One region of the Nitratireductor sp. ATLC21 genome, then DNA from elsewhere that is predicted to be linked to it. Evidence: predicted binding sites of a transcription regulator. Region 1 holds the regulator's gene; each other region holds the start of a gene.
What was found. Region 1 encodes PhoB, which activates phosphate uptake and scavenging genes when phosphate is short. Its sites were predicted from a motif close to TGTCATNNANCTGTCAT; they were not measured.
Positions count from the first base shown of each region.

Region 1 (7,546 bases):
CTAATGGCGGCGATCTACATGGCCGAATATGCCTCCAAGCGTGTGCGCTCAGTGGTCAAGCCCCTGCTTGAGGTTCTGGCCGGAATTCCGACCATTGTCTACGGTTTCTTCGCCCTGGTTACGGTCGGTCCATTCCTGCGCGATATGAGCGCGGCGATCGCTGGCGGCCCCGGCTTTATTCAGGCGCAAAGCGTTCTGACAGCAGGTCTCGTTATGGGGATCATGTTGATCCCATTCGTCTCGTCGCTGTCGGATGACATTATCACAGCGGTGCCGCGTGCTATGCGTGATGGTTCGCTTGGTCTCGGCGCGACGCGCTCCGAAACGATCAAACGGGTTATCCTGCCAGCCGCGCTGCCGGGCATTGTCGGGGCATTGCTGCTGACGGCTTCCCGCGCCATCGGCGAAACCATGATCGTTGTGCTGGCCGCCGGTGTTGCGGCCAACCTCACGCTCAACCCATTTGAGGCGATGACGACCATCACCGTGAAGATCGTCAACCAGCTTACGGGTGACCTTGAATTCACCTCGCCTCAAACGCTGGTTGCCTTCGCGCTGGGCATGACCCTGTTTGTGCTCACACTCGGCATGAATGTTTTCGCGCTCTACATCGTGCGCAAATACCGGGAGCAATACGAATGACCGATGCTGTCTACAAAGGAGGGGATGCTCCCCGCGCATCTGTGCGCCGCGATATCGGTATCAAAAAGCGTTATGCGGCAGAACAGCGTTTCCGGATGTATGGAATCATTGCGATTGCCATCGGCATCTTCTTTCTGGCTGCGCTTTTATGGTCGGTGATCTCCAACGGCTACACCGCCTTTTGGCAGACATCCATCAATCTGGACGTCACCTTCGCCGAGAATATCATTGACCCGGATAATGAGCGTGCGACCGACCCCAACACGCTGCTCACCGCCAATTACCCGAAACTGGCCACCGATGCCCTGGCGGCAAAGCTTGGCGTCGATCCGGAGAACCGGCGATTGGTTCGCGAGGTGGGCGGCTTGATCTCAAATGGTGTACGCACGCAACTGCGTGACCTGGTGATAGCCGATCCTTCGATCATTGGAACGACACAGAATGTCTGGGTCCTGGCGAGCGGAGACGTTGATTCCGCTCTCAAGGGGCAGGTCAATCTCGAGGTGGAGGAAAGCCGCCGCAAGGTCTCCGACCAGCAGCTCGAATGGATGCGCGTCATGGAAGCAGACGGCGTTCTGGAACAGCGCTTCAATACAGGGCTTTTCACCCGCGGTGCCTCGAGCCGGCCTGAAACGGCAGGTATGGGGGTGGCCATCGTGGGCTCGCTCTACATGATGTTGATCGTGCTCCTTCTGGCGCTGCCGATCGGCGTTGCCGCCTCGATTTATCTTGAGGAGTTCGCGCCGCAGAACAAGCTGACCGATCTGATCGAGGTCAACATCAACAATCTGGCGGCCGTGCCGTCCATCGTCTTCGGTCTCCTCGGTCTCGCCGTGTTCATCAACTTCATGCATCTGCCGCGCTCTGCGTCTCTTGTGGGCGGTCTGGTGCTGACGCTGATGACATTGCCGACGATCATAATTGCGACGCGTGCAGCGCTGCGCGCCGTACCGCCCTCGATCCGCTCGGCAGCTCTCGGCCTTGGTGCCTCGCGCACACAGACGGTGTTTCACCATGTGCTGCCGCTGGCTGCGCCCGGCATTCTGACGGGCACGATCATCGGCCTGGCCCAGGCACTCGGCGAAACGGCCCCGCTGCTTCTGATCGGCATGGTGGCTTTCGTGGCCGACTACCCCACCACGCCGCTCGATCCTGCTACGGCGCTGCCGGTACAGATCTATATGTGGGCGAACGAAGCCGAACGCGCCTTTGTCGAGCGTACCTCGGGCGCTATCATCGTATTGCTGCTGTTCCTCGCCGTGATGAACATCACCGCCATAATTCTGCGGCGGCGCGTCGAGCGTCGCTGGTAACGGAGTGGAAGGACATGAATATGCTCACTGATGCTGCTGTCGAAGAAGCACTGGATGCGAGCCAGAAGCCAAAACCTCTCAAGATGCGCGGTGAGAATGTGCGTGTCTTCTACGGCGAGAAGCAAGCGCTTTTCGATGTGAATCTGGATGTTCTGGAAAACCAGGTGACGGCGCTTATCGGCCCTTCGGGCTGTGGAAAGTCCACGTTTCTGCGTTGTCTCAACCGCATGAATGACACGATCGATATCTGCCGGATCGAAGGCAAGATCACGCTTGATGATCAAGACATCTATGATCCTAAGATCGATGTGGTGGAGCTGCGTGCCCGTGTTGGCATGGTTTTCCAGAAGCCTAACCCATTTCCCAAGTCGATCTATGAGAACATCGCTTATGGGCCGCGCATCCATGGCCTGGCTTCCAAAAAGAATGAGTTCGATGAAATCGTCGAGTCCAGCCTGCAGAAGGCCGGCCTCTTCAACGAGGTGAAAGACCGTTTGCATGAGCCCGGCACAGGTCTCTCCGGCGGCCAGCAGCAGCGTTTATGCATTGCGCGCGCCATCGCGGTTTCGCCCGAGGTGATCCTCATGGATGAGCCGTGCTCGGCTCTTGATCCCATCGCCACCGCCAAGGTGGAGGAGCTGATCGACGAACTGCGCGAGAACTACACGATCGTCATCGTTACGCACTCCATGCAGCAGGCGGCGCGCGTTTCGCAGCGCACGGCCATGTTCCATCTGGGCAACCTTGTCGAGGAAGGTCCGACGGACAAGATGTTCACCAATCCGGATGACAAGCGGACCCAGGATTACATCACCGGTCGCTTCGGTTGACGCACAGATAAGGAACCAGATCATGGGCGAGCACACAGTCAGCTCCTTCGATGAGGAACTCGGTGAGATCGACCGCCTCATTCGCGATATGGGCGATCTCTCCGGTGCGATGACCCGCGCCTCCACCAATGCCCTTCTTCATTCCGATACCGCGCTGGCGCAGCGCGTTATCTCCGATGACACGATCATGGACGCCAAGCAGCGCGATCTCGACGAACGCGCCATCACACTGATCGCCAAGCGCCAGCCGATGGCACAGGATCTGCGCAGCGTTGTGGGTGCCATTCGCATGGCAGCCGACCTGGAGCGTATCGGTGATCTTGCGAAGAACATTGCCAAGCGCGTCAGCGCGGTGGGCCAGAGCGCTACACCGCGAACACTAGCGCATTCCATAGATGCCATGGCAGGCCTGGTGCTGCAGCAGGTTAATGCTGTGGTCGAGCATTACGTGAAGCGCGATGCCGATGCCTTGATCCAGTTACGCGACGACGACGAGAAAATCGACATTCAGTATACGTCGGTGTTCCGGGAATTGCTGACTTATATGATGGAAGATCCGCGCAACATCACCTCGTGCACGCATCTTCTCTTCTGCGCGAAAAATCTGGAACGCATTGGCGATCATGTGACGAATATCGCCGAGAATGCCTATTATGTGGTGACGGGGGAGCAGCTTCCGGTCCAGCGGCCGAAGCTTGATGAAACACAGATGACGGTCGATACGGATGCCTGAACGGCCGTAGCAATGCTTTAGGAGAATGCCTTCCATGATTGCCCCCAAGGTCATGGTCGTTGAAGACGACGAACCGCTCTGCGTCCTGTTGAAATACAATCTGGAGGCGGAAGGGTATCAGGTAGAGATGATCTCGCGCGGCGATGAAGCCGAGGTGCGGTTGCAGGAGAATGTCCCGGATCTGCTCGTTCTGGACTGGATGGTTCCGGCCGTATCAGGCATCGAACTGTGCCGCCGGCTGCGCATGCGTCCTGAAACCGAGCGTCTTCCCATTATCATGCTCACCGCGCGCGGTGAGGAAAGCGACCGCGTTCGCGGTCTTTCCACCGGTGCCGACGACTATCTGGTCAAGCCGTTTTCGACGCCGGAATTCGTCGCGCGTGTGCGGGCGCTCCTGCGCAGAGCCAAGCCTGAGGTTCTCTCAACGGTGCTGTCTGTGGGCGATATTGTGCTCGACCGCGAATCGCATCGCGTTTACCGGCGCAAGAATGAGATCCGTCTGGGGCCGACAGAGTTTCGCTTGCTGGAATTCATGATGCAGCATCCGGGGCGGGTCTTTTCGCGCAGCCAGCTGCTCGACAATGTATGGGGTGAGACGATTTACATCGACGAGCGCACCGTGGATGTCCATGTGGGCCGGTTGCGCAAGGCCGTGAACCAGGGGCGGCTTCCCGATGTGATCCGCACCATTCGCGGTGCAGGCTACGCCATTCGAGAAGCCTGAGACAAAAACCCCGGCACTTGGCCGGGGTTTTTGCTGAAGCTGTTGTCTGATTACTCGGTGAAAATGTTCTTCTGACGCGCATGCTCATTGTGAGCGACTGCGAAGCTGTTGACCGGTTCCAGAGAGGCCGTCAGCTTCCCGTCTTTGGTGATGTCCCACTCCAGCACAGCGTCATCGTAGACGAGTGCAGGATCCACAAAGACGCACGTTGCCATCACCCGTGGCGCCTCACCTTCAAGCTCGCGCAGGGAAATGGGCTTCTCGGCCTCGCACTCCTCAAAGGTTTCGTAAATCGGAGCGGGGGCGGGAAGTTCGCGGCATTCAGCCATGTTGCCGGAGCAGCCGACAACCAGAAGAAGCGCAGCGATATGTTCCATGGCGTTCTCCTTTCACTGTCTGCCCGACGCGGAAGCCATGGATGGTCCGCATCGTCGGATGCCGCATTCGTTTACGTCAGATGTACTCGTTTAACCGCGCCCTCTAATCAGTCCCATGACCAGAGAAATCACGAGAAGGGCGAGAAAGATGTAGAACAGGATCTGTGCGATCCCTGCGGAAGCGCCTGCAATACCGCCAAAACCAAGGGCGCCGGCGATAAGAGCGACGACGAGGAATATAAGTGCCCAGTAAAGCATTCTGTCTCTCCGTTTAGTTATGGCAGTTAAACGCTATCCACGGAGATTGGTTCCCGGAGAAAGAAAACCGGCAAACAAAAAGGCCGCCCGAAGGCGACCTTTTTCATCAGAAAGGTGTTGCGCTGCCTCAGGCCGCCGCGCGAGCCTGGTGATCGAAGAAAAGCGCCTGGCTGATCAGCGCTTTGACCATCTCCGGGCTGAAAGGCTTCGTCACAAGGAAAGTCGGCTCCGGGCGCTCGCCAGTCAGCAAACGCTCCGGGAAGGCTGTGATGAAGATCACAGGGACTGTCGCCCCTTCAAGAATCTCGTTCACCGCATCAAGGCCCGAGCTTCCATCTGCAAGCTGAATGTCTGCCAGCACCATTTTGGGCTGGGTTTTGGCAAACATCTCGACAGCCTGCTTGTGGGTGCGGGCGTTGCCGACGACGCGATGACCGAGGCTTTCGACCATCTCCTCGATATCCATGGCGATCAAGGGCTCATCCTCGATGATGAGGATGTCGGTGGCCACCTGACGGGAGATTTCCTCGCTGGCCTCGTGCAGCATCGCATTGATGCCATTCATGTCGGTTTCCAGAATTTCCGCCGCTTCCTCCGGACGGAAGTTTTCGACAGCCACCAGAAGGAACGCCTGGCGTGGGCGGGGTGCAAGTGACGACAAGTTTCTCGAAGCGCGTTCCTCCCAAGCGGATGTCGGGGCACTTTCGGGGATGCGCACATCGAGCGTTTCAAAGAGCGATGTGAAAAGCCTGAAGAGCGCGATTTTGTCCGTTGACGCTTCGGGGAAAATGCTTGTGTCGGCAATCAGCGCTTCAAGCGCCGCGGCCACCAGGGCGTCACCGCTCGTCTGGGAGCCGGAGACGGCTCTGGAAAAGCGCCGCAGATATGGAAGGTGCGGTGCGATACGCGCTGACAAGGTCATGGATTTCAGGTCTCCCTCGTAATGTGGCAATGGGAATAATGCATATTTATGAGGTCAAAACGCCTGTTGTGCGAAAATGTTCCATAAGCAGGGAACGATTTCTGCTCGGTGGCGTTCTGTTTCGTATGGAAGAGTGGTGGCGCGGGCGATATCGATGTGCCCGCTTCATTGGGAGACAAGATTATATGGACGAAGATAGGGCATGAATTACGGCAAACCCAATACCCATAGGGGCCAGGAGAAGCGCGGAAAGGACAGCGATCCTCTCGGTGCAAATTCCGAGATCGGGCGCAAGCTCAGGCAGTATTACGACGATTTGATAACGGAAGACATTCCGGACCGCTTCAGTGATCTTCTCAACCAACTGGAACAGAAGAGCACTGAGACCGCCGGGAACAAGGATTGATGTCGATGAGTGTATATCCTGGCTTTCGTGATGATCTTCTCGCCACCGTACCGAGTTTGCGTGCGTTTGCAGTCTCACTTTCAAAGAACGCTGACCGAGCCGATGACTTGGTACAGGAGGCGCTTGTCAAAGCGTGGGACAAGCAGGCGAGCTACCAGCCGGGCACCAACCTGAAGGCATGGCTCTTTACGATTCTGCGTAATGAGTTCTATTCCCAAATGCGAAAGCGCAAGCGGGAGGTGGAAGACAGTGACGGGGCCATCACCGGGCGTCTGTCCGTACATCCAGCTCAGGAAGGCTCTGTCGATCTCAAAGACTTTCGCCGGGCGCTGGAGCAACTGCCAGAAGATCAGCGTGAGGCGATCATCCTGATTGGTGCCTCGGGCTTTTCCTATGAAGAGGCAGCAGAAATCTGCGATTGTGCTGTCGGCACCATAAAGAGCCGGGTCAGCCGAGCGCGTACGCGTCTACAAGAGATTCTGGGCATCACCGGCGAGAACGACTTCGGTCCGGATGCAATTTCCGCCCAGATAACGAATTCTGTCTTCACCGCTTAATCCGAGCGGGAACCATTTTCATTCGAAGAGCCAATCGCCTGCGCCAAAGCTTGGATCAGGTCGCTGTCCTTGTACGGTTTTTCAATAATGGTAATGCCGTTAAAGGGCTCAAAGACCTGATGGTTGGCGGCGTAGCCCGTGGCAAAAATAAAGGGAATTCGCCGGCTTTGTAGAAGGTGGGCGAATTCGTTTGTCCAGTTGTCGGAAATTTTGATGTCGAGGATTGCGGTCGAAATTCGCCCGGTCTCGAGAACGTCGGGATTTAGCGCGTTGAATGAGGTTACGGTTACGACGTCCTCTGCGCCATGTTCCTTGCAGAGCTCTTCGATGCTCATGGCAATCAGGGCTTCATCTTCGACCAGAAGTACACGAGCCCCGTCGAGGGTTTTTTTCAAATGGGCATCCTTCCGAAACCAGAGAAATTTTCTCCTGAAATCTCATTAGTTGACTGACTTGTCATTAAAAAAAGACATGGTACCAAATAAGCCGAAGGGATCGGCGGACATGCTTCCGGATCCGCGGATCGAGGCAAGCTGTGACAAAAGAACAAGAACGCGCTCACGCCAGTCTACCGTGTGAAAAATGCCCCTTGAGGAAACGCGAGCTTTTTCGTGATTTTGATGCATGTGAGCTCGAGTTTATCGGTCGCTTCAAAAAAGGTGACCTGGCTGTCAAAAAGGGCGCGACTGTATTGGTCGAGGGCGCACATAACCCGCACCTTTACACCGTTCTTTCCGGATGGGGATTTCGATACAAACTGCTTGAAGATGGCCGCCGGCAAATC
Region 1 is NZ_JBXUOU010000003.1:600,548-608,093, forward strand. It holds gene pstC (phosphate ABC transporter permease subunit PstC) at 1-642, shown strand, start outside; gene pstA (phosphate ABC transporter permease PstA) at 639-1,955, shown strand; gene pstB (phosphate ABC transporter ATP-binding protein PstB) at 1,970-2,785, shown strand; gene phoU (phosphate signaling complex protein PhoU) at 2,808-3,518, shown strand; gene phoB (phosphate regulon transcriptional regulator PhoB) at 3,556-4,242, shown strand; gene AC2CHD_RS17410 (hypothetical protein) at 4,293-4,619, opposite strand; gene AC2CHD_RS17415 (DUF1328 domain-containing protein) at 4,710-4,877, opposite strand; gene AC2CHD_RS17420 (response regulator) at 5,005-5,799, opposite strand; gene AC2CHD_RS17425 (NepR family anti-sigma factor) at 6,002-6,205, shown strand; gene AC2CHD_RS17430 (sigma-70 family RNA polymerase sigma factor) at 6,211-6,762, shown strand; gene AC2CHD_RS17435 (response regulator) at 6,759-7,157, opposite strand; gene AC2CHD_RS17440 (Crp/Fnr family transcriptional regulator) at 7,298-7,546, shown strand, end outside.

Region 2 (7,546 bases), on a different contig from region 1:
AGCTGGCCGCGCATGATGCGAAAAACCCGGACCGCCCCGCTGCTCCTTTTGCCGTCAACCAGATCGTCCATCGCTCCAATGATCGGCTGGAGCATGATCTGAGGGTCTGCGTCGACCATAAGGTGCCCATCGTCATCACCTCGCTCGGCGCCGTCGAAGAGGTGAACCAGGCCGTTCATTCCTATGGCGGCATCGTGCTGCACGACATCATTCACGATCGCCATGCACGAAAAGCGATCGAAAAGGGCGCAGACGGGCTCATTGCGGTGGCAGCGGGGGCTGGCGGACATGCGGGCACGCTTTCGCCCTTCGCTCTCGTACAGGAAATCCGGCAGTGGTTCGATGGGCCGCTGCTTCTGTCAGGTGCCATCGCCAATGGCGGCGCGGTGCTGGCGGCCGAGGCGATGGGCGCGGACCTTGCCTATATCGGTTCACCCTTCATCGCCACACAGGAGGCGCGTGCAACCGAGGATTACAAGGAGATGATTGTCTCCTCGCGTGCTGCCGACATCGTCTATTCAAACCTCTTCACCGGCGTACACGGCAACTACTTGAAGGGCTCCATCGTCAAGGCCGGCATGGACCCCGACAATCTCCCGGAAGCCGACCCCTCCAAGATGAATTTCGCAAGCGCTGACGCAAAGGCCTGGCGCGACATCTGGGGAAGCGGACAGGGCATTGGGGCGGTGAGCGAGATCACCAGCGCTGGCGCTCTGGTGGACCGCCTGGCGGCAGAATATGCCGAAGCGAAGGATCGGATCTGCGGCGCGCGGTAACCCCGCCGCGCTTCATCCCGGCAGGCCATCCAGCCGGGGGACTTCGTTCAGCCCGTCATCCCAATCCGCACGACTGGACATGCAGATATGTGCGGTCGGCTGCATGGAAACAGGTGTATCAAGACATCCAGCCGGAACGATGACCATCGCCCCGCCTGCTTCCGATCTCGGCAGAGCAGAGCCACAGGACCGGCAGAAGCTCCTCCGGTGCCGCGCCCCCGGCACCCGGTAGCTCGCTATATTCTCTTCCCCAGAAAGCCAGGTGATCTCCGCCGCGCTCGAAAAAAGGTTCGCAGCATGGGCTGAGCCTGATCCCTTGCGGCAGCGCGAACAATGGCAGAGATAAAAGCGCTCGAACGAGCCTGAGATTTCAAATCTCACCGCGCCACAGAGGCAGGTGCCGGAATGCGTTGTGCCCATCAATCATCTCCCTAAAGATGATGCCTCTTAACATATCCAGGAAGAAGACCCCATTGCCACGACGCAACCCTGCGCGCGGCAGCACTGTGGACTGTCAAGAAACCGTCATCCAAGCGACATGCAGGTTTCATCCACACCCATTAGGCGAATGAGCGACAAGGGCGAAAAGCCTGCGGGAGAGCCGCAATACGGCGCTTAACGGGATAAGCAAATGCTTGAAATTCGACAGGTCACCCGACGCTTCGGACAGAACACGGCCGTGCGCGATGTGGAACTGGAAATCGAACAGGGCCAGATGGTCGGCATCATTGGCCGCTCGGGCGCAGGCAAGTCGACGCTTTTGCGCATGATCAACCGGCTGATCGATCCGTCCGAAGGGACGATCTCATTTCAGGGCAAAGAGGTATCGGCTCTTAAAGGCGCGGAGCTGCGCCGCTGGCAACGCGACTGCGCGATGATCTTCCAGCAGTTCAACCTGGTGCCGCGTCTCGACGTGCTGACCAACGTCCTGCTCGGGCGCCTCAATCATCGTTCCACCGTTCTCAACCTGATGAACATGTTCACCCGCGAGGAACGCATCCGCGCCATTGCCGCGCTCGAGCGCCTCGACATCGCGCAGACGGCGCTGCAGCGCGCCGGCACCCTTTCTGGCGGTCAGCAGCAACGTGTGGCGATCGCCCGTGCTCTCATGCAGGAACCGAAGGTGATCCTCGCCGACGAGCCGATCGCCTCGCTCGATCCGCTCAACGCCAAGGTGGTGATGGACTCGCTGGCCGACATCAACGCCCGCGAAGGCATCACCGTCATCACCAACCTGCACACGCTCGACACGGCGCGCGCCTATTGCAACCGCATCGTCGGCATGGCCAAGGGCGCTGTCGTGTTCGACGGCCCGCCCCAGGCGCTGACAAGCGAAGCGGTGCGCACCATTTATGGCGGCGAGGAAGGCGCGGAGCTTTCCGAAGCCATCACCTCCACCAGCATCAATGTCCCGGCTCCACAGCCGGCAAGGAAATCGACCGGTCAGGCGGCTCCGGCGCTCGCCGCCGTCTGACCCACGGGATCGCCTGGCCCGCGTAACGGGCCGCTCTGCCTGAAAACCCGCCGGCGGGAAAAGCCGGCACCCAAATGGAGAGACGTCATGTTCAAAAAAGCTCTTATGGGCGCCGTAGCGCTCACCGCAATGATGGTCGGCGGCGCACAGGCCGAAGACCTGAAGGAGTTCCGCATCGGCATTCTCGGCGGCGAAAACGAAGCCGACCGCCTGCGCAATTTCTCCTGCATGGTCGACAAGCTTCCCGAGGTTCTGGGTGTCGAAAAAGTCTCGCTTTTTCCCGCCGCCGATTATGACGGCGTGATCCAGGGCCTGCTCGGCGGCACGCTCGACTATGCCGAGCTCGGCGCTTCGGGCTATGCAAAGGTCTATCTGGAAGATCCCAAAGCCGTTGAGCCGATCCTGACCACGGTCCAGACAGACGGCTCCACTGGCTATCATTCGGTCATGGTCGCCCGCAAGGATTCCGGCATCCAGTCGCTGGAAGACATGAAGGGCAAGAAGCTCGGCTTCGCCGACCCGGATTCCACCTCCGGCTACCTCGTACCCGCCGTCACGCTGCCCAAGGCCGTCGGGACATCCATCGAAGAATTTTTCGGCGAGACCGGCTTTGGCGGCGGCCACGAGAACCTCGTTCTCGAAGTGGTGAAAGGCACGTTCGACGCCGGCACGACCTGGGCTTCGGGCGTTGGCGAGTTCTCCGACGGTTACACTTCCGGCAACCTGCACAAGATGGTCGAGAAGGGCATTCTCGACATGGACGATCTGGTTGAGCTCTGGAAGTCCCCGCTGATCCCGAACGGTCCGGTCGTGGTTCGCACCTCCATGGACGCCGACATGAAGAACAAGTTCAAGACCTTCATGATGGAAATGCCGGAAGCCGATCCGGAGTGCTTCGCAGCCATCCAGGGCGGCGACTACAAGGGCTACACCGAAGTGACGCCGGCATTCTACGAGCCGATCATCGACGCCCGTCGCTCCAAGATCGGTTCCTGATCCCTTCCCCGCAATCTGACACGCCGCCGGTCCGTGCCGGCGGCGTTGTCGCACAGGCGTGCCAGACATGACAGCAACGACCCATTCCCCGCTTCTTTCCGAAGCCGGCCAGGCCGTGGAGCGCCACTGGCGCGAACTGGCCGGACGCCGCCGGCTCTACACCATTGGCGGCATCGTGTTCATGGTTCTCGCCATGAGCGGTTCGCTCTGGTTTGCCAATGAATCGAACGCCGGCAAGTTCTTCGACCGACTGCCCTATCTGTTCGACTTCGTGGGACAGATGATGCCGCGCGATGGCTGGGAAATCTGGCGCGCCCTTTTCGACCTGCCCTCGCCCTATGACGATGGCAGCCTGAAATACAATTATCACGATGGACGGATCTATCTCACCGAGACGTTCTATCTGCCCGAATATTTCTACAAGATGCTGGAAACCATCAACATCGCGCTGGTTTCCACGCTGATCGGGTTCGGCTTTGGCTTCGTCCTTTGCTTTCTGGCAGCATCGAACCTGACGACGCGGCGCTGGCTGCGCTTCTTCGTGCGCCGTTTCATGGAGCTGCTCCGCGCTTTTCCCGAGATCGTCATCGCCGGCTTTTTTCTGGCCGTGCTGACCATCGGTGCCGTGCCTGCCATCATTGCCGTGTCGATCCACACGGTCGGTGCGCTCGGCAAGATGTTCTTCGAAGTGGTCGAGAACGCCGACATGAAAGCCGAGGAGGGCCTGCGCGCTGCCGGTGCGAACTGGACCGAGCGTGTCTGGTTCGCCATCGTGCCGCAGGTCATGCCCAACTTCCTGAGCTACGCGCTTCTGCGTTTCGAGATCAATGTCCGTGCCTCCACCATCATCGGCGCGGTCGGTGGTGGCGGTATCGGCGAGGCGCTGCGCCTGTCGATCAGCCGCACGCATGAGGCCAAGACGCTCGCCATCATCCTTCTCCTGTTCTGCACCATCGTCGCGGTTGACCAGCTTTCGGCCTGGCTACGCGGGCGCATCGTCGGCAGGCAGGCATTCGAATTCGGCCGGGGAGGCTGACCATGACCGAAACCGAAGCCAACACCATCGTCGCGCGCCACGCGGATGTTTTTCAGCGCCCGCTGCTTGAGCGCTTTCGCGCCGCGCTCATCATCGCAGCCGTCGCGCTTTATATGATCTTCGCCTGGTGGCTCTTTGCCGTGGGGCAGGTGATCTCCAACGGCAATTGGGATATCGCAGGAAGCTATCTGGCCGACTGGGTTTCCTATGAGGTGCGCCCGGACATCGAGTATGACGGCGATGCGCTGGATGTTTCCTTCCCCCGTTTCTCGCCGCTGGGCGACGATCCGAAACCGGACTGGGTGGTGACGGAAACGGCGACCGTGGAACGCCGGAGCGCGGGGACAACTGAGGCCACCAGCTCCGGCAGCGGCGCAACCAGCGGCGCCGGTTTCCTGGGGGCGTTGGACACGAAGCCTGCTGCGAAAGACGACGGTGGGTTTCTTGGTGCCATGCCATCTGCCTCCACACCACCCGAAACACCGACCGCGAACACCGCTCCGGCGGAACCGGTGGTGACCCGTGAAGAAGCCATTGTGAGCGCCGATGTTTCGTTCGGTGGCGACACGCATATCCGCGTTCAGCCCGGCTTCGTGACCGTCACGCACAAGGGCGAGACGCTGGAACTCGACATCGAGGAGCGTATCGCGGTCAATGCGCGGGGGCCCCTGCCCGACTGGGCAAGCCAGCGTGCACCCGGTGCCAAGGTTATCGTGCGCTTCGGCTTTGCCGGCCGTGCGGAGATCGAAGACGATGAGGTCAAGATACGCCGCCGCTTCCTCGGCTGGGAGAATTTCTTCTTCGACACGCGCTCGCCGTATTGGGGCATGCCGGTCAGCGAGGTTCTGGGCACGATCTTCTTCGGCGAGCGCATCGAGGAAGGCCGCTCCAATCTGGCCATTGCCTGGGACAACATTGTCAACAATGCCGACTGGCAGCATGGCGATGTGTGGCTGAAGCTGCTGCAGACCATCGTCATGGCGTTTGCGGGCACGGTGTTCGCCTCGCTTCTGGCCTTCCCGCTCGCCTTTGCGGCCGCGCGCAACATCATGCCCAACCGTTTCATCAACCATCTCTTGAAGCGCTCGTTCGACTTCCTGCGCTCGGTGGACATGCTGATCTGGGCGCTGTTCTTCACCCGCGCGTTCGGGCCGGGGCCGCTCGCCGGCATTTCGGCGATCTTCTTCACCGACACCGGCACATTCGGCAAACTCTACTCGGAAGCGCTCGAAAACATCGACGACAAGCAGCGGGAGGGCGTGCGCTCTGTCGGTGCAGCACCATCCTCGGTCCAGCGCTACGGGGTCGTGCCGCAGGTTCTGCCGGTGTTTTTGAGCCAGTCGCTGTATTTCTGGGAGTCCAACACGCGCTCGGCCACAATCATCGGCGCTGTGGGTGCGGGCGGCATCGGCCTCAAGCTCTGGGAGGCGATGCGCACCAATCAGGACTGGGAAAACGTTGCCTATATGGTGATCCTGATCCTGCTGGTGGTTTTCATCTTCGACAACATCTCCAACACGCTGCGTCAGCGTCTCATCGGCAGGCAAGGAGCCGAAGGATGACGCGGCGGAAAATGGCTGATAGCTTCTGTGGTCCTTTCGAGGGATTCGTTAACCTGTCACACAAATCGCCTATTGCACCGCAATCGGCGAGGAAAAGCTCATGCGCTACGCAATCTACTTCACACCCGAACAGGATGACCCGCTGACGCGGGCCGCTGCCCGCTGGCTGGGACGCGATGCCTTTACCGGCGCATCGCTCACGCCGGTGGATGCAGGGCCCTTTTCAGCGGCGGAGATCTCATTTCACACAGCTGCGGCACGCCGCTACGGGTTTCATGCGACGCTGAAGGCCCCGTTCCGGCTTGCTGAAGGCCAGAGCGAGCAAGCGCTGATCCAGGCGCTGGCAAAGTTCTGCGCGCAGATGGAGCCGGTAACGATCCCGCGCGCCGTGGTGCGCAGGCTGGACGGCTTTTTCGCACTTGTGCCCGAAGAACGCTCGGAACGGCTGGATGCGTTGGCCGGCGGCATCGTCGAGTATTTTGAGCCGTTTCGCGCTCCGCTGACCGTTGGGGAACTCGAAAGGCGCAATCCGGAAAACCTCACGCCGGCGCAGCTCAAGAATCTGCACAAATGGGGCTACCCCTACGTGTTCGAGGAGTTTCGCTTCCACATGACCCTGACCGGCCGCGTGCCGCAGGAAGAAGCCCCCCGGATGGAACGGGCGATCGACGCCTTCTTCGGGCCGCTTTTGTCGGAACCACTGGAGATTGGCTCGCTGGCCCTGTTCATCGAGCCGGAACCGGGCGCACCGTTCCAGGTGAAATCCCTGGAAACGCTCGGCTGGAACAAGACAAGAAAGACCGCCTGATAATGACGAACGAACTGGTCCTAAAAAACGCCCGCATCGTGCTGCCCGATGAGGTGATCGAAGGCAGCATCTCGATCCGTGACGGGCGCATCACCGACATTGCCGCCGGCAATTCCGCTGTTGGTGAAGATATGGAGGGCGACTACGTCCTGCCGGGCCTGGTCGAGCTGCACACGGACCATCTGGAGCGGCACTACGCGCCCAGACCGAAAGTGCGCTGGAACCCGATCGCCTCGGTGCTTGCGCATGATGCACAGATTGCCGCATCCGGCATTACCACCGTGTTCGACGCGCTGCGCATCGGCCTTGATGAAGACAGCAACCTCGGCGCGCCGGAAATGCGCGAGCTTGGCCACGCCATCGAAAACAGCGTGGAAGCCGGGCGGTTGCGTGCCGATCACTTCCTGCATCTGCGCTGCGAGGTCTCCGCGCCCGATTGCCTGGAAGGGTTCGAGCTTTTCAGGAATGACAGCCGGGTGAAGCTTGCTTCACTGATGGACCACTCGCCGGGCCAGCGCCAGTTCACCAGCATCGAGACCTACAAGGTCTACTACATGAACAAGACAGGCATGACGGAAGAGGATTTCCGCCAGTTCTGCGACAAACGCGTTTCCCAGTCGCAGACCTATTCCAACAGACATCGCAAAGCGATTGCCGACATCTGTCGGGAAAAGGGCATCATCCTGGCAAGCCATGACGACGCGACGATGGAGCATGTAAACGAGGCCGCAACCCAGGGCGTGCGCGTCGCCGAGTTCCCCACCACGCAGGAGGCCGCCAAAGCTTCGCGCGAGGCCGGCATGCAGGTGTTGATGGGCGCGCCCAATGTGGTGCGCGGCGGATCGCATTCCGGCAATGTTTCGGCACGCAGTCTGGCGGAAGGCAAGACGCTCG
Region 2 is NZ_JBXUOU010000002.1:285,946-293,491, reverse strand. It holds gene AC2CHD_RS09080 (NAD(P)H-dependent flavin oxidoreductase) at 1-776, shown strand, start outside; gene AC2CHD_RS09075 (GFA family protein) at 789-1,196, opposite strand; gene phnC (phosphonate ABC transporter ATP-binding protein) at 1,408-2,250, shown strand; gene phnD (phosphonate ABC transporter substrate-binding protein) at 2,338-3,246, shown strand; gene phnE (phosphonate ABC transporter, permease protein PhnE) at 3,314-4,282, shown strand; gene phnE (phosphonate ABC transporter, permease protein PhnE) at 4,285-5,844, shown strand; gene AC2CHD_RS09050 (DUF1045 domain-containing protein) at 5,945-6,652, shown strand; gene AC2CHD_RS09045 (alpha-D-ribose 1-methylphosphonate 5-triphosphate diphosphatase) at 6,655-7,546, shown strand, end outside.
Region 2: a site for PhoB is predicted at 1,289-1,305, ahead of phnC (phosphonate ABC transporter ATP-binding protein). Genes of this name have one in related genera too.

Region 3 (7,546 bases), on a different contig from region 1:
GGTTGCCGTAGAATTTCGAGATGGAGCGAACGCGAAGCAGCGGTTCGTCGGTCATTGGATTTCTCCGCGAATTTTCAGAAGTTTGCGCAGCCCCTCATCCGCCTGCCGGCACCTTCTCCCCGCGAGCGGGGAGAAGGAGGATGGCTGCGATCCAGGCGCCAACATCAAGGCCCGCCTCTCCCCGCTGGCGGGGAGAGGGTGAGGGGCGTTGCGCGGCGCTGTCATCGATGCGCTGTCGGTTCTCATGCCGCAGCCTCTTCGCCGCACAGATGTCCGCGATGGCCCTCGGCGCGGCGCGCCTCGCAATTGTCGGTGTCGGAGCAGACGAACATGCGACCGCCGCGGTCATCCAGAACCACTTCGTCGAGATAGACATTCGTGCCGCCACACAGTGCGCAGGGCTCATCGAAGGCCTGGATCTCAAATGGATGATCCTCGAAGTCGAGACTTTCGACCCGCGTGTAGGGCGGAACGGCGTAGATGCGCTTCTCGCGCCCTGCGCCGAAAAGCTGGAGCGCCTTCGACATGTGCATTTTCGGATTGTCGAATTTCGGCGTCGGCGAGGGGTCCATCACGTAACGCCCCTCGACCTTGACCGGGTAGGCGAAGGTGGTGGCGATGTGGCCGTGCTGGGCGATGTCCTCGTAGAGCTTCACATGCATGAGGCCGTATTCCTCAAGCGCGTGCATCTTGCGCGTTTCGGTCTCGCGCGGTTCGAGAAAGCGCAGCGGCTCGGGAATCGGCACCTGGTAGACGAGCACCTGCCCTGATTTCAAAGGTTCTTCTGGAATGCGATGGCGCGTCTGGATGATGGTTGCATCGCTCGTGTGCGTGGTCACGGCAACATTGGCGACCTTCTGAAAGAAGGCGCGGATGGAGACGGCATTGGTGGTGTCGTCCGCACCCTGGTCGATGACCTTGAGCACATCGTCCATGCCGATGATCGATGCTGTCACCTGCACGCCGCCGGTGCCCCAGCCATAGGGCATTGGCATTTCGCGGCTGGCGAAGGGAACCTGATAGCCGGGAATGGCGATGGCCTTGAGGATCGCGCGGCGGATCATGCGCTTCGTCTGCTCGTCCAGATAGGCGAAATTGTACTGGGCGATGTTGTCGGTGTGGGCGTTCATTCGGCGGCCTCCCGGCGCTCGGTGTCTGCGGCTGCGCCCTCGCGGCGCTCCTCGTATTCGCGGCGCATCTGGCGGACCAGACCGAGCTCGGCCTGGAAGTCGACATAGTGCGGCAGCTTCAGGTGCTCGACGAAGCCGGTCGCCTGCACGTTGTCACAGTGCGAAATGACGAACTCCTCGTCCTGCGCCGGTGCGGTGATGTCTTCGTCCAGTTCGCCCGCGCGTAGCGCCCGGTCGCACAGCGACATGGCCATGGCCTTGCGCTCCGACTGGCCGAACACCAGCCCGTAGCCTCGGGTGAACTGCGGCGGCACCTTCTTCGACCCCTTGAACTGGTTGACCATCTGGCACTCGGTGACGCGGATGCGGCCAAGCGTGAGCGGGAAGTCGAGTTCCGGCACATCGATCTCCACCTCCACCTCGCCGATGCGGATCTCGCCGGCGAAGGGGTGGTTGCGGCCATAGCCGCGCTGGGTGGAATAACCGAGCGCCAGAAGGAAACCCTCATCGCCGCGTGAAAGCGCCTGGAGGCGCTGGTCGCGCTCCATGGGGAATTCCGGCGGCTCGCGGGTGATGTCGCCGGGTTCGCGGTCTTCCGGCAGGGAGCCGTCTTCCTCGATCAGGCCTTCATTGGCGAGAATGTCGGACACGCGCGGCATGGCTTCTTCGGCTTCGCTGCGCGCCTCGGGTGTTGCCGGTTCGGCGTCTTCGGCCAGTTCCGGGTCAAGCAGGCGATGCGTGTAATCGAAGGTGGGGCCGAGAAGCTGCCCGCCGGGCAGATCCTTGTAGGTGGCGGAGACGCGCCGCTCCACCAGCATGGCTGCCGTATCGACGGGGCGCGTATAGCCGAAGCGCGGCAGGGTCGTGCGATAGGCGCGCAGAAGGAAGATCGCTTCGATCATGTCGCCGCGCGCCTGTTTGACCGCGAGTGCTGCAAGGCCCGTGTCGTAAAGCGAGCCTTCGGACATGACACGGTCGACGGCGAGCGAAAGTTGGCTGGCGATCTGTTCGAGCGTGATCGAGGGAAGATTGCGGTCACCGCGCCGGCGGTCGGCCAGAAGCCGGTGCGCGTTCTGGATGGCGGCTTCGCCGCCCTTGACGGCTACATACATGGCTCAGGCCTCCTGGCTGGTGATGCGGGTGGAGCGGGGCAGGGCTGCAAGGCCCTCACGGCTGACCAGTATCAGGTCGACGCCACGGGGAAACCGGGCATGGTTTTGTGCCCATTGGCGGATGAAATGGCGCGGCAGGGGATGGGGTGCGAGCCGCGCCTCGCTCTCGATGCCGGGCCCGGCGAGAACCAGGCCCTCACCGCCCGAAAGGTCGCTCACCTGAAGAACGAGCGTGGCGGAGCGGTCGGGATATTCCTGCGAGCCCTGAGCAAAATTCTCGAGCCCGATCAGGTGTTCCGGATCGGCGGAAAAGACGAAATGCGCATCCGCCGGCGTGTTCGCAAGCGGCGCGCCGGTGTGGAATGCGAGCCATGCATGAACGGCGTCCTCTGCGGCAAGCGATGAATCGAGCCAGACCGGCGTGTCCTGGTCGCAAAGCGCCAGGGCGACAGCGGCTGCCTCCGGCGTCAGCGGGGCGGGTGGATTGGCGAGCGCCATTCCCCGGTGGATCGTGCCCGGCTCTGCCATGGCCTGCATGATCGCGCGAAAAACGGTCTGTGCGTCAAACACCGGCTTCTGGAAGCCGCCTTCGATGGCGATGGAATCAAGCATCAGTCCTCTCCCCGAACCATGGTGAAGAAGTCGACCTTGGTGGCAGCCGTTTCAGCGCGTCGCTGGGCGTCGGCCTCGGTCTGGCGCGCACGCAAGGGTGCGAGAATCTTTTCTTCGATCTGCTCGTGAAAATCCGGCTTTTGCCTCAGAGCATCGATAAGTGCGGCGACCCGCACCTTCATTTTCTCCCGGCCGAGTGCATAGGCGTGCCCAACCTCTCCTGTGGGCAGCTTGACGGTGGCGCGTGTGACGGTGGCTTCGCCGAAATTGAACGGCGCCCCGCCCCCTCCCATGCGCCCGCGCACAGTCACGAGCCCGGTTTCCGGGCCGCGAAGCGTCTTGGCGTCCTCGGGAAGCCCGGCTTCTTTCCAAAGCGCAAGCAGCTCAGATCCGCCGGCCATTGCCAATATTGCCATGGCTTCGCGGCGTTGCTCGGTAAGGGCTTGTCGTTCCTGTCGTGAGACCATGATGGATCCAATCTTGTCATCACTAAATTTGTCTATTGTTCTAGACAATCAAACATATTATGACTCCTGCCTATCGAGTGTCCATGACGTGTTGATGACAATGCGGGCGAAGCAGGTAGAAAAGCGGTGCAGATGGCCGAAGCGATAATCGAACGACGCAGCGGTGTCGCACTCTGGCGGCAGATTGCCGACCGTATGCGGCGCGAGATCAGCCAAGGGACGCTTGGCAGCGAGGGGCGTATGCCCCCCGAGATGGCTTTGGCCGAACGCTTTGGTGTCAATCGGCACACGGTGCGCACCGCCATTGCAGCTCTGGTGCAGGAGGGCGTTCTAAGAGCCGAGCAGGGGCGAGGCACCTTCGTGGAGGGGCGAAAGCGGCTTGCCTATCCCATCCGCAATCGAACGCGCTTCTCCGAGGGATTGGCCGGCCAGTCGCGCGGGCTGGCGGCCGACCTGCTCGATCATGCGGTGGAAGCGGCACCGATTGATGTCGCGCGCGCTTTGAAGCTTGCTCCTGGCTCGCCCGTTATCCGGCTTGAAACACGCTCGCATGCTGACGGGCGGCCGGTCTCCCGGGCCAGAAGCTGGTTTGATGCGCACCGGTTTTCCGGCATGGCGGAGGCATTTGAGGGCACGCGCTCGATCACCGCGTCGTTCAGGAAACTGGGGCTTGCCGATTATCTTCGTCAGAGCACGACCGTGACGGCGCGGCACGCCGACACCGGTGACCTGAAGGACCTGAAGCTCTCGCCCGGTGCAATCGTCCTCGTCACCATCGCCATCAATGTCGATACCGAGGGCTCTCCCGTGCAGTATTCCGAGACCCGTTTCGCCGCCGACCGGATTGAATTGCACATCCCTGCAGCGGGGACAGAGGCTGGCGGCTGATACCTCGTTTCACCTGACGCTCACCGTGAAGTGACCGTAGCGCGAGATGGTTTGCGTTGATTTGCAAAGACCCCACGTGCTCTATCGTCAAGATTTCAATTCTGGGCGAGTCAGGGGATTTGCGTGAGGTCACTTGTTTTTTCGACGGCCATTCTGGCGCTCGGTGCCATTTCAGCAAGCGCTGGTCAGGGCGACCCCAGTCCTGACGACTGGGCTTCCGTTCTCGCAGATGCACGCGGCGAAACAGTCTATTTCAACGCCTGGGGAGGGTCGCAGAACATCAATGCCTATATCGAGTGGGCCGGTGCGGAACTGAAGGAACGCTACGGCGTCACGCTCAAACACGTGAAGCTTGAGGACACCGCAAGCGCGGTGGCCACCGTGGTGGCGGAAAAAGCCGCCGGGCGCGATGAGAGTGGGACGGTCGATCTCATCTGGATCAATGGCGAGAATTTCGCCGCCATGAAACGGCAGGGGCTGATCCTGTCTCCTGGCTGGGCGGAGAAGCTGCCCAACTGGGCCTTTGTCGATGTCGAAAACAAGCCGACCATCCGCACCGACTTCACCGTTCCTGTCGAGGGACTGGAAAGCCCGTGGGGCATGGCGAAGCTCGTCTTTTTCTATGATTCAGCCCGCGTCGAGGTGAGCGACCTGCCGCAGGACGCGGACAGTCTGTTGAAATGGGCAAAGGAAAATCCGGGACGTTTTTCCTACCCGCAGCCGCCGGACTTCGTTGGCACTTCGTTTTTGAAACAGGTGCTTGCCGAAACTGTCGAAAATCCCGAAATGCTCCAGAAGCCGGTCGATGAAGAAACATTCGACCAGGTGACCAGTTCTCTGTTCGACTATCTGGACGAGCTCAACCCTGTCATGTGGCGTTCAGGCCGTGCCTATCCACAGAATTACCCGGCGATGAAGCAGCTTCTCGCCGATTCCGAACTCGACATCATTTTCGCTTTCAACCCGGCTGAAGCTTCAAACGCCATCGCCAACGGCGAACTGCCGGACACGGTGCGCTCCTTTACCTTTCCCGGCGGTACGCTTTCCAACACGCATTTTCTGACCATTCCTTACAATGCGCCGGCCAAGGCAGGTGCGCTGGTCACAGCCAATTTCCTGTTGTCACCACATGCCCAGGCCCGCAAGCAGGACCCCGCTGTCTGGGGTGATCCGACGGTGCTGGCAATCCACAAGCTGCCACCGGAAGACCGTGCCCGCTTCGATGCCATCGATCTCGGTGTTGCGACATTGCGGCCTGAAGAACTTGGCCCGGCGCTGGATGAGCCACACCCAAGCTGGATGGAGCGCATCGAAACCGAGTGGAAGCGCCGCTATGGAGTTGGCAATTAGCCTGTTCGCTGCGCGGGTGCCACGGTCGCAGCTGAGGTCCTGGGGCCCATGCTGATGCACCTCGGTCCCATTCTCGCCATAGGGCTCCTGACGGTTCCGGTGGTGTTCGGCCTGGCCGGTACGTTGCTGCCGGCCTTCGGCTATCTGCCTGCCCTGGGCGGAACGTCGTTTGATCTCGAGCCGTTTCGAAGGTTGTTCGCAGAGCCTGCCATCCTCATGTCGGCGCTTATGAGCCTTGCGACCGGGCTCGTCACAGCCGCGTTTTCACTTGTGACCGTGATGCTTTTCACGGCCGCATGGGGCGGCACACGCATGTTTGCGCGCATACAGCATCTCTTGTCACCGCTCCTGTCCGTGCCGCACGCGGCCACCGCATTCGCGCTGGCTTTCCTCATCGCGCCGTCCGGCTTGATCGCGCGCGTTCTCTCGCCGGAGCTGACCGGTTGGGAGCGTCCACCCGACCTCCTGATCGTGCACGACCCGCTTGGTCTTTCCATGATGGCAGGACTGATCGTGAAAGAAATTCCGTTCCTGCTGCTCGTCACGTTGGCAGCACTGCCGCAGGTCAAGCCGAAGCGCATGCGGGCTTTGATCGCATCAATGGGATACGGACGCATCTCCGGCTTCGCCTTCGGCCTATGGCCCTCCATCTATCGGCAGATACGTCTCCCCGTCTTCGCCGTCATAGCATTCGCCACATCGGTGGTGGATGTCGCCGCCATTTTGGGCCCCACAACACCGGCGCCGCTCGCGGTGCGGCTCGTCACCTGGATGAACGACCCGGACCTCTCCATGCGTTTTCTGGCCTCGGCAGGCGCCATTCTGCAACTGGGCGTCACGGCGTTGGCAATCGCCATCTGGATCGGCGTGGAGAAACTTGGCGCGCTCCTGCGCGAGCGTCTTGCCTGTGCCGGGTGCCGGTTTCGACGCGATAGAGCTCTGCGGCTCGGCGCGCTGGCCGTGATGCTCGCTTCGGCGGGAGCGATCTTTTCCGGCATCGCGGCGCTCGCGCTTTGGTCTGTTGCTGGGCTATGGCAGTACCCGGACGTTCTGCCGGCGCGGTTCGAACTGCGCAACTGGATGCGCGTCTTGCCCAATCTCATGGAGCCGTTGGCGACCACGCTGTCGGTTGCGCTCGTTTCCACGATGATCGCCATGGTGATTGCCATACTTTGCTTCGCACGAGAGGACCAGATCGCAAGACCGCCGGGGCGGGGGGCACTCACCGTGCTCTATCTGCCGCTGCTCGTACCGCAGGTGGCCTTTCTGTTCGGGCTTCAACTGCTTTTCATTCTCGCAGGTATCGAGGCCACGTGGACCGCACTTGTCTTCGCGCATCTCGTCTTTGTTCTGCCCTATGCCTGGTTGAGTTTGAGAGACCCGTGGCGGGCCTTCGATCGCCGCTATGATCAGATCGCGGCGGGGCTCGGCAAGGGGCCGATGCGGCGGTTCTTTCAGATCCGCCTGCCGATGCTGGCGCGGCCATTGCTCGCGGTCGCCGCAATTGGGTTCTCCGTCTCTGTCGGGCTTTATCTGCCCACCGTTCTGGTGGGAGCGGGCCGACTGACAACCATAACCACCGAGGCGGTGGCGCTCGCTTCGGGCGGCAATCGTCGTGTGATCGGTGTCTATGCCTTCATGCAGATGGTGTTGCCGGCCGCAGGCTTTGCCGTTGCCACGATCGTGCCGGCGCTGATATTCCGCCGGTATCGCGACATGCATGTTTGAACGGAAATGGAATTGGCGGAACCAGGGCTCTTCATCGATGGGGTAACGATTACGCTGGAAGGTCGAGAGATCGTCTCGCTTACCAGGAAGGTCGCGCCCGGAAGCGTGTTGACCGTAATGGGGCCTTCGGGTGTGGGGAAGTCCACCCTGCTCGCCTATATTGGCGGGTTTCTCGATCCGGTTTTTTCGGCGCGCGGCAGGGTTTTTGTCAATGGAACCGAGGTAACGGGGCTCAAACCCGAGGACCGGCATATGGGCG
Region 3 is NZ_JBXUOU010000002.1:303,043-310,588, forward strand. It holds gene phnK (phosphonate C-P lyase system protein PhnK) at 1-55, opposite strand, end outside; gene AC2CHD_RS09135 (alpha-D-ribose 1-methylphosphonate 5-phosphate C-P-lyase PhnJ) at 243-1,130, opposite strand; gene AC2CHD_RS09140 (carbon-phosphorus lyase complex subunit) at 1,127-2,242, opposite strand; gene phnH (phosphonate C-P lyase system protein PhnH) at 2,246-2,857, opposite strand; gene phnG (phosphonate C-P lyase system protein PhnG) at 2,854-3,321, opposite strand; gene phnF (phosphonate metabolism transcriptional regulator PhnF) at 3,454-4,209, shown strand; gene AC2CHD_RS09160 (ABC transporter substrate-binding protein) at 4,333-5,559, shown strand; gene AC2CHD_RS09165 (ABC transporter permease) at 5,608-7,287, shown strand; gene AC2CHD_RS09170 (ATP-binding cassette domain-containing protein) at 7,294-7,546, shown strand, end outside.
Region 3: a site for PhoB is predicted at 3,405-3,421, ahead of phnF (phosphonate metabolism transcriptional regulator PhnF). Genes of this name have one in related genera too.

Region 4 (7,546 bases), on a different contig from region 1:
GCAGGAGCCTTCGCCTCAGGGGACGGATCTGTGGCCGGATGGCCCGCGCATCGACGTAAAGGGGCATGAGCTGGTGGCCAAACTGCTTGATGATCCCGCGCTCACCGGCCCCGGCATGCGCGCCGTGGTCGTCGTGCAGGATGGCCGCATCATTGGCGAGCGCTTTGGCGAGGATGTCGCCCATTACACGCAGCCCCTGATCGGCTGGTCCATGACCAAAACCGTTACCGCCGCCCTCATCGGCACCCGCGTCAAGGCCGGTCGCCTGTCCGTCGAGGATAGAAATCTGTTCCCCGAATGGGCGGATGACGAACGATCGCAGATCACCGTTGCCGATCTTCTCGCCATGGAGAGCGGTCTCTACTTCAACGAGGATTACGGCGATGTGAGCGATGTCACGCGCATGCTCTATCTCGCCTCGGACATGCCGGCCTTCGCGGCTGACCAGAAGCTTGAAAGCCCGGTCGGCGAGGTTTTCAACTATTCGAGCGGCACGAGTGTTCTCCTGTCGCGTGTGTGGCAAGACACGTTCAGCGCGCCCCAGGATGCGCTGGCCTGGCCCTATGAGGCCCTGTTCGGTCCGCTCGGCATGGACAGCGCCGTCTTCGAGACCGATACGCGTGGCACTTATGTCGGGTCCTCAAACCTTTATGCATCTGCGCGTGACTGGGCGAAGTTCGGCCAGCTTCTCCTTCAGGATGGCGTGTGGAAGGGCGAGCGCATTCTGCCCGAAGGCTGGGTGCGGTGGATGCGCACCCCCACCGAGGCTTCGGGCGGCGAATATGGCCGTCATGTCTGGCTGCACGGCCCGCGCGCCAACACACCGCGCGGTGTACCGGAAGACGAGGGTTTCGACCTGCCTTCTGATGCATTCTGGATGCTCGGCCATGATGGCCAGACCATCACGGTCATCCCCTCGCTGCGCATGGTGGTTGTGCGCATGGGCCTCACACCCTCACGCCTCGGCTACAAGCCACAGGCGCTGATCGAGGCTCTGGCGAAACTTCCGGGGAAGATGGAGTAGGGTGAAGTTGTGCGTGGTTCGACAAGCTCACCATGAGGGATGGGATTGGCTGCACAACTGGTGAGCAAGGGCGTGGAACCGGTCTTCACCGCGAAGCTCCACTTCCCTCATGGTGAGCTTGTCGAACCACGCACCACGTCAATGCAACAGTATCTCGTCTACCGCAGGCAGTTCCACAATCGCCCGCACGGCGTAACCGCGAAAAGACGAGTCGAAACGCAGGTTTGCGCCCCGTTTCTCGCATTCCGATTCCAGTGCTTCACGCAGTGAATCACGCGGCGTCACGTGGAAGGCTGCAAGCCAGCGCCGCAGTCCTGCGCGGAACCAGCCGGGCAGGCGCTCCTGCTGGCCGAAATCCACGATGTGCAGCGACCCGCCCGGCGCAACGCAGTCGAGGCCGGCTGCAATGGTCTCGCGCCATGGCGGGATCATCGACAGCGAATAGGAAATGAAAACCCGGTCGAACCGGGTTTTCCCGAACAGCGCTTCGGCATGGAAAGAAGATGCATCGGCCTTGGCCAGTTGGGCCTCAATGCCCTCGCGCTCCATGCGCCGTCTGGCGGTTGACAGCATCTCCTGCGAGATGTCGAGGCCGAAGAGCCGCGCTTTTGGAAAGTGGCTCGACACGAGCGCCAGATTGCGCCCCGTTCCACAGCCCAGCTCCAGTACCGTGCCGCCTTCCGGCACGTTCAGCCCGCCGATCAGCCCGTCGCGCCCAAGCAGATAATATTTGCGCGTCAGATCATAGATATGGCGCTGGCGGCGATAGACGCCGTCCATCAGGCTGGCGTGGCCTGCGGCCTGCGGCATGGCCATTCTCAGGCCGCCTTCACATAGAGGTGGAAGCCGCCATAGATCGCCGAGCGATCATTGGCTGAAAGTTCGCGCGAGCGGATTTTCTCATAGTGCCACTGGTTCAGAATGTGGTCGTGTACGCGGCCCGGCAGCAGGCTCGGTGCTGCGGCTGTGCGGAAAATGACGCGGGCGCCGGGCGCTGCCGTGCGGGTTATCTCGCTCCACAGCGCGTTGAGCTGATCATCGTTCATCCAGTCCTGGGCGTCGAGCAACACATAGCGGTCCACGCTCTGTGCCGGCTTTTTACCCAGCACATCCATCAGGTTTGCGTGATGCACGGTCACGTTGTCTGCTGCTGCGCGGATTGTCTCGAAGTTTCGGCGTTCCAGATAGGCGGGCAGGGCGGCCTCGTCCTGTGCGGGGTAGTGGCGTGCAAAAGCCTGCCAGGCGAAATAGTTTTCCTTGAGCGGAAAATGGCAGGCGAGTTTTTCAAGGCGGCTCGAGAGCACGTCTGCCATGCTGCCGTTGCCGGCGGTGATGAGTGAATCGTACTGTGCGGGCGGAATACCCAGGCCGAACAGGGAGGCTTTGCGTGACGTCGCCCAGCGGACCAATTTCCGCTCGAAGAGGGGCCGCAATTGCTCATCGAAGAAAAGGCGCTGGTCGCGCATAGAACGTGATTTCATGATGTCGGCAGGGTTCACGCCATAAAGTTTTGCGACCGTGTGGCCCGTGGCGATGAAGAGGCCGAGCAGGCCTTTGCGATAGAAATTCTTGCTGAATGCATCGATCCGGCGGCGCCCGAGCGGTCCACGTTTCTCCCAATGCCGGCGTGACTGGGCATCGAGTGCGGGCGCGATGAAACGCTCATAGGCCTGTTTGTTGGAGCGCTGGTTGGTGGCGCCGAAAAACCGGAGGAGGTCGCCATGGTTTGGCAATGTCTTGAAGGCTGCGAGCTTCAGCCGGTTGAGCGCTACATGCGCGGCGTTCAGGTCCACGGCGTCGATCTTTGCCGGCTGGCGGGTGAGATAGGCCAGCACATTGCAGCCGCCCGACGCGATGGTGACGATGCGATGGCTCTCATCGAGTTCCATCGCGGCCATGTCCACGTCCGGGTCTTCCCAGATCTGCGGATAGACGAGGCCCGAGAAAAGAAGGGCGAAGAGGCGTTCGGAAAGGCCGGCGCGCGTGGTGGCCCTGTTCTGGTAGACCGCCTTGCCGAGATGGCGGCGGGTGGAAAGGCCGGTGCCGGCTGAAAGATCTGTCATGGGTCTCTCCCCTCAATCTTTTATTGAGGGGCTACTGCGCTTCCATGACAGGCGCGTGAACGCTGAATGACCGAGTGTGACGGGGCTGTTAAAGGCGGGGAATATTCCCCGCCCGCAGTGCCGAGCGCTTTACGCCTTTCCGAACCCACCGGCGGTGGGCGTGGTCACGATCACCGCTTCACCGGCCTCGATGACTGTCTGGTCGCAGCCCTTGAGCGTTTCGACGTGGCCATCACGGCGGCGCACCTCGGTCTTGCCCATTTCTCCGTCTCCGCCGCCCTCTACGCCGCGTGGCGGCAGGGTGCGGTGAGAGGAGAGAATGGCGCATTCCATGGTTTCGAGGAAGCGAATGGTGCGGCGCGTGCCGTCGCCCGCATTCCACTTGCCCTTGCCGCCCGAGCCTCCGCGGATGTGGAAGTCCTCGAGCAGAACCGGGAAGCGCAGTTCAAGGATTTCCGGGTCCGTCAGGCGTGAATTGGTCATGTGGACATGCACGCCCGACGCGCCGTCAAAGCCGCGTCCGTCATTCATGCGCCCTGCTGGAGCACCCGAGCAGATGGTTTCGTAATACTGATATTCTTCGTTGCCGAAGGTCAGATTGTTCATCGTGCCCTGGCTGTTGGCGATTGCCTTCATCGCGCCGAACAGCGCATTGGTCACGTGCTGGGACGTCTCCACATTGCCGGCCACGACAGCCGCCGGATAGGAGGGGCGCAGCATGCAGCCTTCCGGGATCACGATGTTGATTGGCCGCAGGCAGCCCGCATTCATCGGGATCTGCCCTTCCACCATCACGCGGAAGGCATAAAGCACCGCCGCGCGGGTCACAGGTTCGGGCGCGTTGAAATTGTTCTTTTGAACATCCGATGTGCCGGTGAAATCGACGGTCGCCTCGCGCTTCTCGCGGTCGACGGTGATCTTCACCTTGATCACCTGGCCGGTATCAGTCGGATATTCATATTCCGACGCATCCGGCAGGCGTTCGAGCACGCGGCGCACGGCTTCTGCCGCATTGTCCTGCACATGGCCCATATAGGCCTGCACCACGTCCAGACCGAACTGGTCGATCATCTTGCGCAGTTCCGCCACACCCTTTTCATTGGCGGCGATTTGCGCCTTCAGATCGGCGATGTTCTGGTGCGGATTGCGTGCGGGGTAGGGGTGGTCGGTGAGAAGCGTGTGCAGGTCCTGTTCGCGGAAGCGGCCGCCATCGACGAGCTTTAAATTGTCGAACAGAACGCCTTCCTCGTCCACCGTGGTCGCCAGCGGTGTCATGGAGCCGGGGGCGGTGCCGCCGACATCGGCATGGTGGCCGCGCGAGGCGGTGTAGAACAGGATGGTTTCGCCGCGATCATCAAACACGGGCGTGACCACCGTGATGTCGGGCAGATGCGTGCCGCCATTGTAAGGCGCGTTCAGCGCGAACACGTCGCCGGGGCGGATATTGCCCTTGTTCAGCCGGATGATTGTTTCCACCGAACGGTCCATGGAGCCCAGATGCACCGGCATGTGCGGGGCGTTGGCCACCAGCGCGCCATTCTGGTCGAAGACCGCGCAGGAGAAATCGAGCCGCTCCTTGATGTTCACCGAATAAGCGGTGTTCTGCAGCGTCACGCCCATCTGTTCGGCGATCGACATGAACAGGTTGTTGAAGACCTCCAGCATCACCGGGTCGGCTTCTGTGCCAAGGGCTGCCATGCGGGCCTTTTTCTCCACGCGCCGCATGAGGATATGATCGAGTGCAGTAATCTCGGCCTGCCAGCCGGGCTCCACGACAACCGTCTGGTTGGCCTCGATGATGAGGGCAGGCCCGTTGATTTTTGCACCGCGCGACAGGGCTTCACGCCGGAAGATACCGGCATCATGCCATGCGCCATCGCAGAAGATGGGACGCGTTTCGCCGGGCTGTGGCATCGTTTCGGTGGTCGCCTGCTCCTGCTCCACCGGTCGTCCGTCGCCGGCGTCCAGTCCCTCGACGCTGACGGCTTCCACCACCATCGGCTTGTCGTCATAGACGAAGCCGAACTGCGCCTTGTGCGCCGCCTCGAAGGCGGCTTTGGCAGTCTCAAGCGTGCCGTCGAAGGCAATGGGCAACGTCGTATCGGTGCCCTCGTAGCGGATTTCCAGCTTTGTGGCCCAGACCACCTTGTCGCCGGTGATGCCCTGATCGGCAAGTTCGGCGCGCACTTCTTCGCGCAGCGACGCCGAAAGCGCGTCGATGGCCTCCAGCGCGCTTTTTGAGAATGGCTGCATCAGCGCCTGCTGGCGCGAGGCAAAGACGGTCGCAAGCCCGATGCCATAGGCTGAAAGCAGGCCCGACATCGGATGGATGAGCACGGCTTCCATGCCAAGCGCGTCGGCCACGAGACAGGCATGCTGGCCGCCCGCGCCACCGAAGCAGTTCAGCAGGTAGCCCGTGACGTCATAGCCGCGCTGTACGGAAATCTTCTTCACCGCATTGGCCATGTTTTCCACGGCAATGGTGACAAAACCTTCCGCCACGGCTTCCGCCGGGCGTCCGTCGCCGAGCTTTTCGGCAAGCGCGGTGAAACGCGCGCGCACGGCGTCCACATCGAGCGGCTCGTTCTGCTCGGGGCCGAAAATGGCCGGGAAGAAGTCGGGCTGCAATTTTCCGAGCATCACATTGGCATCGGTTACGGCGAGTGGCCCGCCACGGCGGTAGCAGGCGGGGCCGGGATTGGCGCCAGCCGAATCCGGACCGACCTTGAGCCGGTTGTCCTCGAAATGCAGCACCGAGCCACCGCCGGCGGCCACGGTGTGTATGCGCATCATCGGCGCGCGAATGCGCACGCCCGCCACTTCCGTGTCGAAGGCGCGTTCATATTCTCCGTCATAATGGGCGACATCCGTCGAGGTGCCGCCCATGTCGAAGCCGATCACCTTGTCGAAGCCGGCAAGCCGCGCGGTCTCCACCATGCCGACCACGCCGCCGGCAGGACCGGAGAGGATCGCATCCTTGCCCTGAAACTTGTCGGCTGCGGTCAGACCGCCCGACGACATCATGAATTTGAGGCTGGGGCCCTGGCCGTTCTCATCGACGCCCAGTTCTGCCGCCACGCGGCTCACATAGCGTGACAGGATCGGCGACAGATAGGCATCCACCACCGTCGTGTCGCCGCGCCCAACCAGCTTGATGAGTGGTGAGGTCTCGTGGCTGACAGAGACCTGCGAGAAACCGGAATCGCGGCAAAGGCTTGCAGCGGCTTTCTCATGCTCGGGATATTTCCACGCATGCATGAAGACGATGGCCACCGCATCGATGCCGTCGGCCTTGGCCGCCTCGATCTCGCCCTTCACGGCTCCAAGGTCGAGTTCCGTTTCCACCGTGCCGTCCACGCGTCGGCGCTCCGGCACCTCGATCACGCGCTCATAGAGCTGTTCGGGAAGAATGATCTCCTTGGCGAAGATGTCGGGCCGCGCCTGGTAGGCGATCTTCAGCGCGTCGCGAAAGCCTTTGGTGATGAGAAGCACCACGCGGTCGCCCTTGCGCTCCAGAAGCGCATTGGTGGCCACCGTTGTGCCCATCTTCACGTCGCCGATCAGATGCGAGGGCATGGGCTCGCCCTTTTTGACGCCGAGGTGATCGCGAATACCCTGAATACCGGCGTCGGCATAGGCTTCCGGATTTTCAGAAAGCAGCTTGCGGGCAAAGAGCCCGCCATCGGGGGCGCGGCCGATAACGTCGGTGAACGTGCCGCCGCGGTCGATCCAAAAATCCCATTTGCCTGCTGTCATCATCGGTTCCTTCGCATTATCCTTGCCGGAAGGAGAACCATGTCTCGGATAAAACGTCAATAATTTATTGACATATTATCTGGATGTGCCACGCTGCCTAAGTCGCAGCGAAGAAGGTGAGGGAACGCCTCCGTTGCATTATAGAAATGGGAGATCAAACATGCATCATTCCGTCAAGTTCGCTTTGGCCGCAGCTGCGCTCGGCTTTGCCACATCCGCATCGGCGCAGACCAAGTGGGATATGCCGGTGCCTTATGGCGACACCAATTTCCACACTCAGAACATCGTTCAGTTTGCCGACGATGTGAAAACCGCCACCAATGGCGGGCTCGAAATCACCGTTCATTCAAACGGTTCACTCTTTAAGCATCCGGACATCAAGAATTCCGTGCGTCAGGGGCTCGCCCAGATCGGTGAGATCCTCGGCTCGCGCCTTTCCAACGAAGATCCGATCTACGAAGTGGATTCCATCCCCTTCCTGGCAACCAGCTATGATGATGCGAAGAAGCTTTATGATGCGTCGAAAGAGCAGCTTGCGGCCAAGCTTGAGGAGCAGGGATTGCAGCTGCTTTTCTCTGTGCCCTGGCCGCCGCAGGGCATCTACACCAAAAAGGAAATTTCCTCGGTTGACGACCTCAAGGGCCTGAAGATGCGTGCCTACAATGCGGCGACCGAACGGCTCGCCCAGCTTGCCGGGGCATTG
Region 4 is NZ_JBXUOU010000001.1:940,512-948,057, reverse strand. It holds gene AC2CHD_RS04625 (serine hydrolase domain-containing protein) at 1-1,024, shown strand, start outside; gene AC2CHD_RS04620 (class I SAM-dependent methyltransferase) at 1,163-1,840, opposite strand; gene AC2CHD_RS04615 (BtaA family protein) at 1,843-3,087, opposite strand; gene AC2CHD_RS04610 (hydantoinase B/oxoprolinase family protein) at 3,217-6,843, opposite strand; gene AC2CHD_RS04605 (TRAP transporter substrate-binding protein) at 7,004-7,546, shown strand, end outside.
Region 4: a site for PhoB is predicted at 3,121-3,137, ahead of AC2CHD_RS04615 (BtaA family protein). Genes of this name have one in related genera too.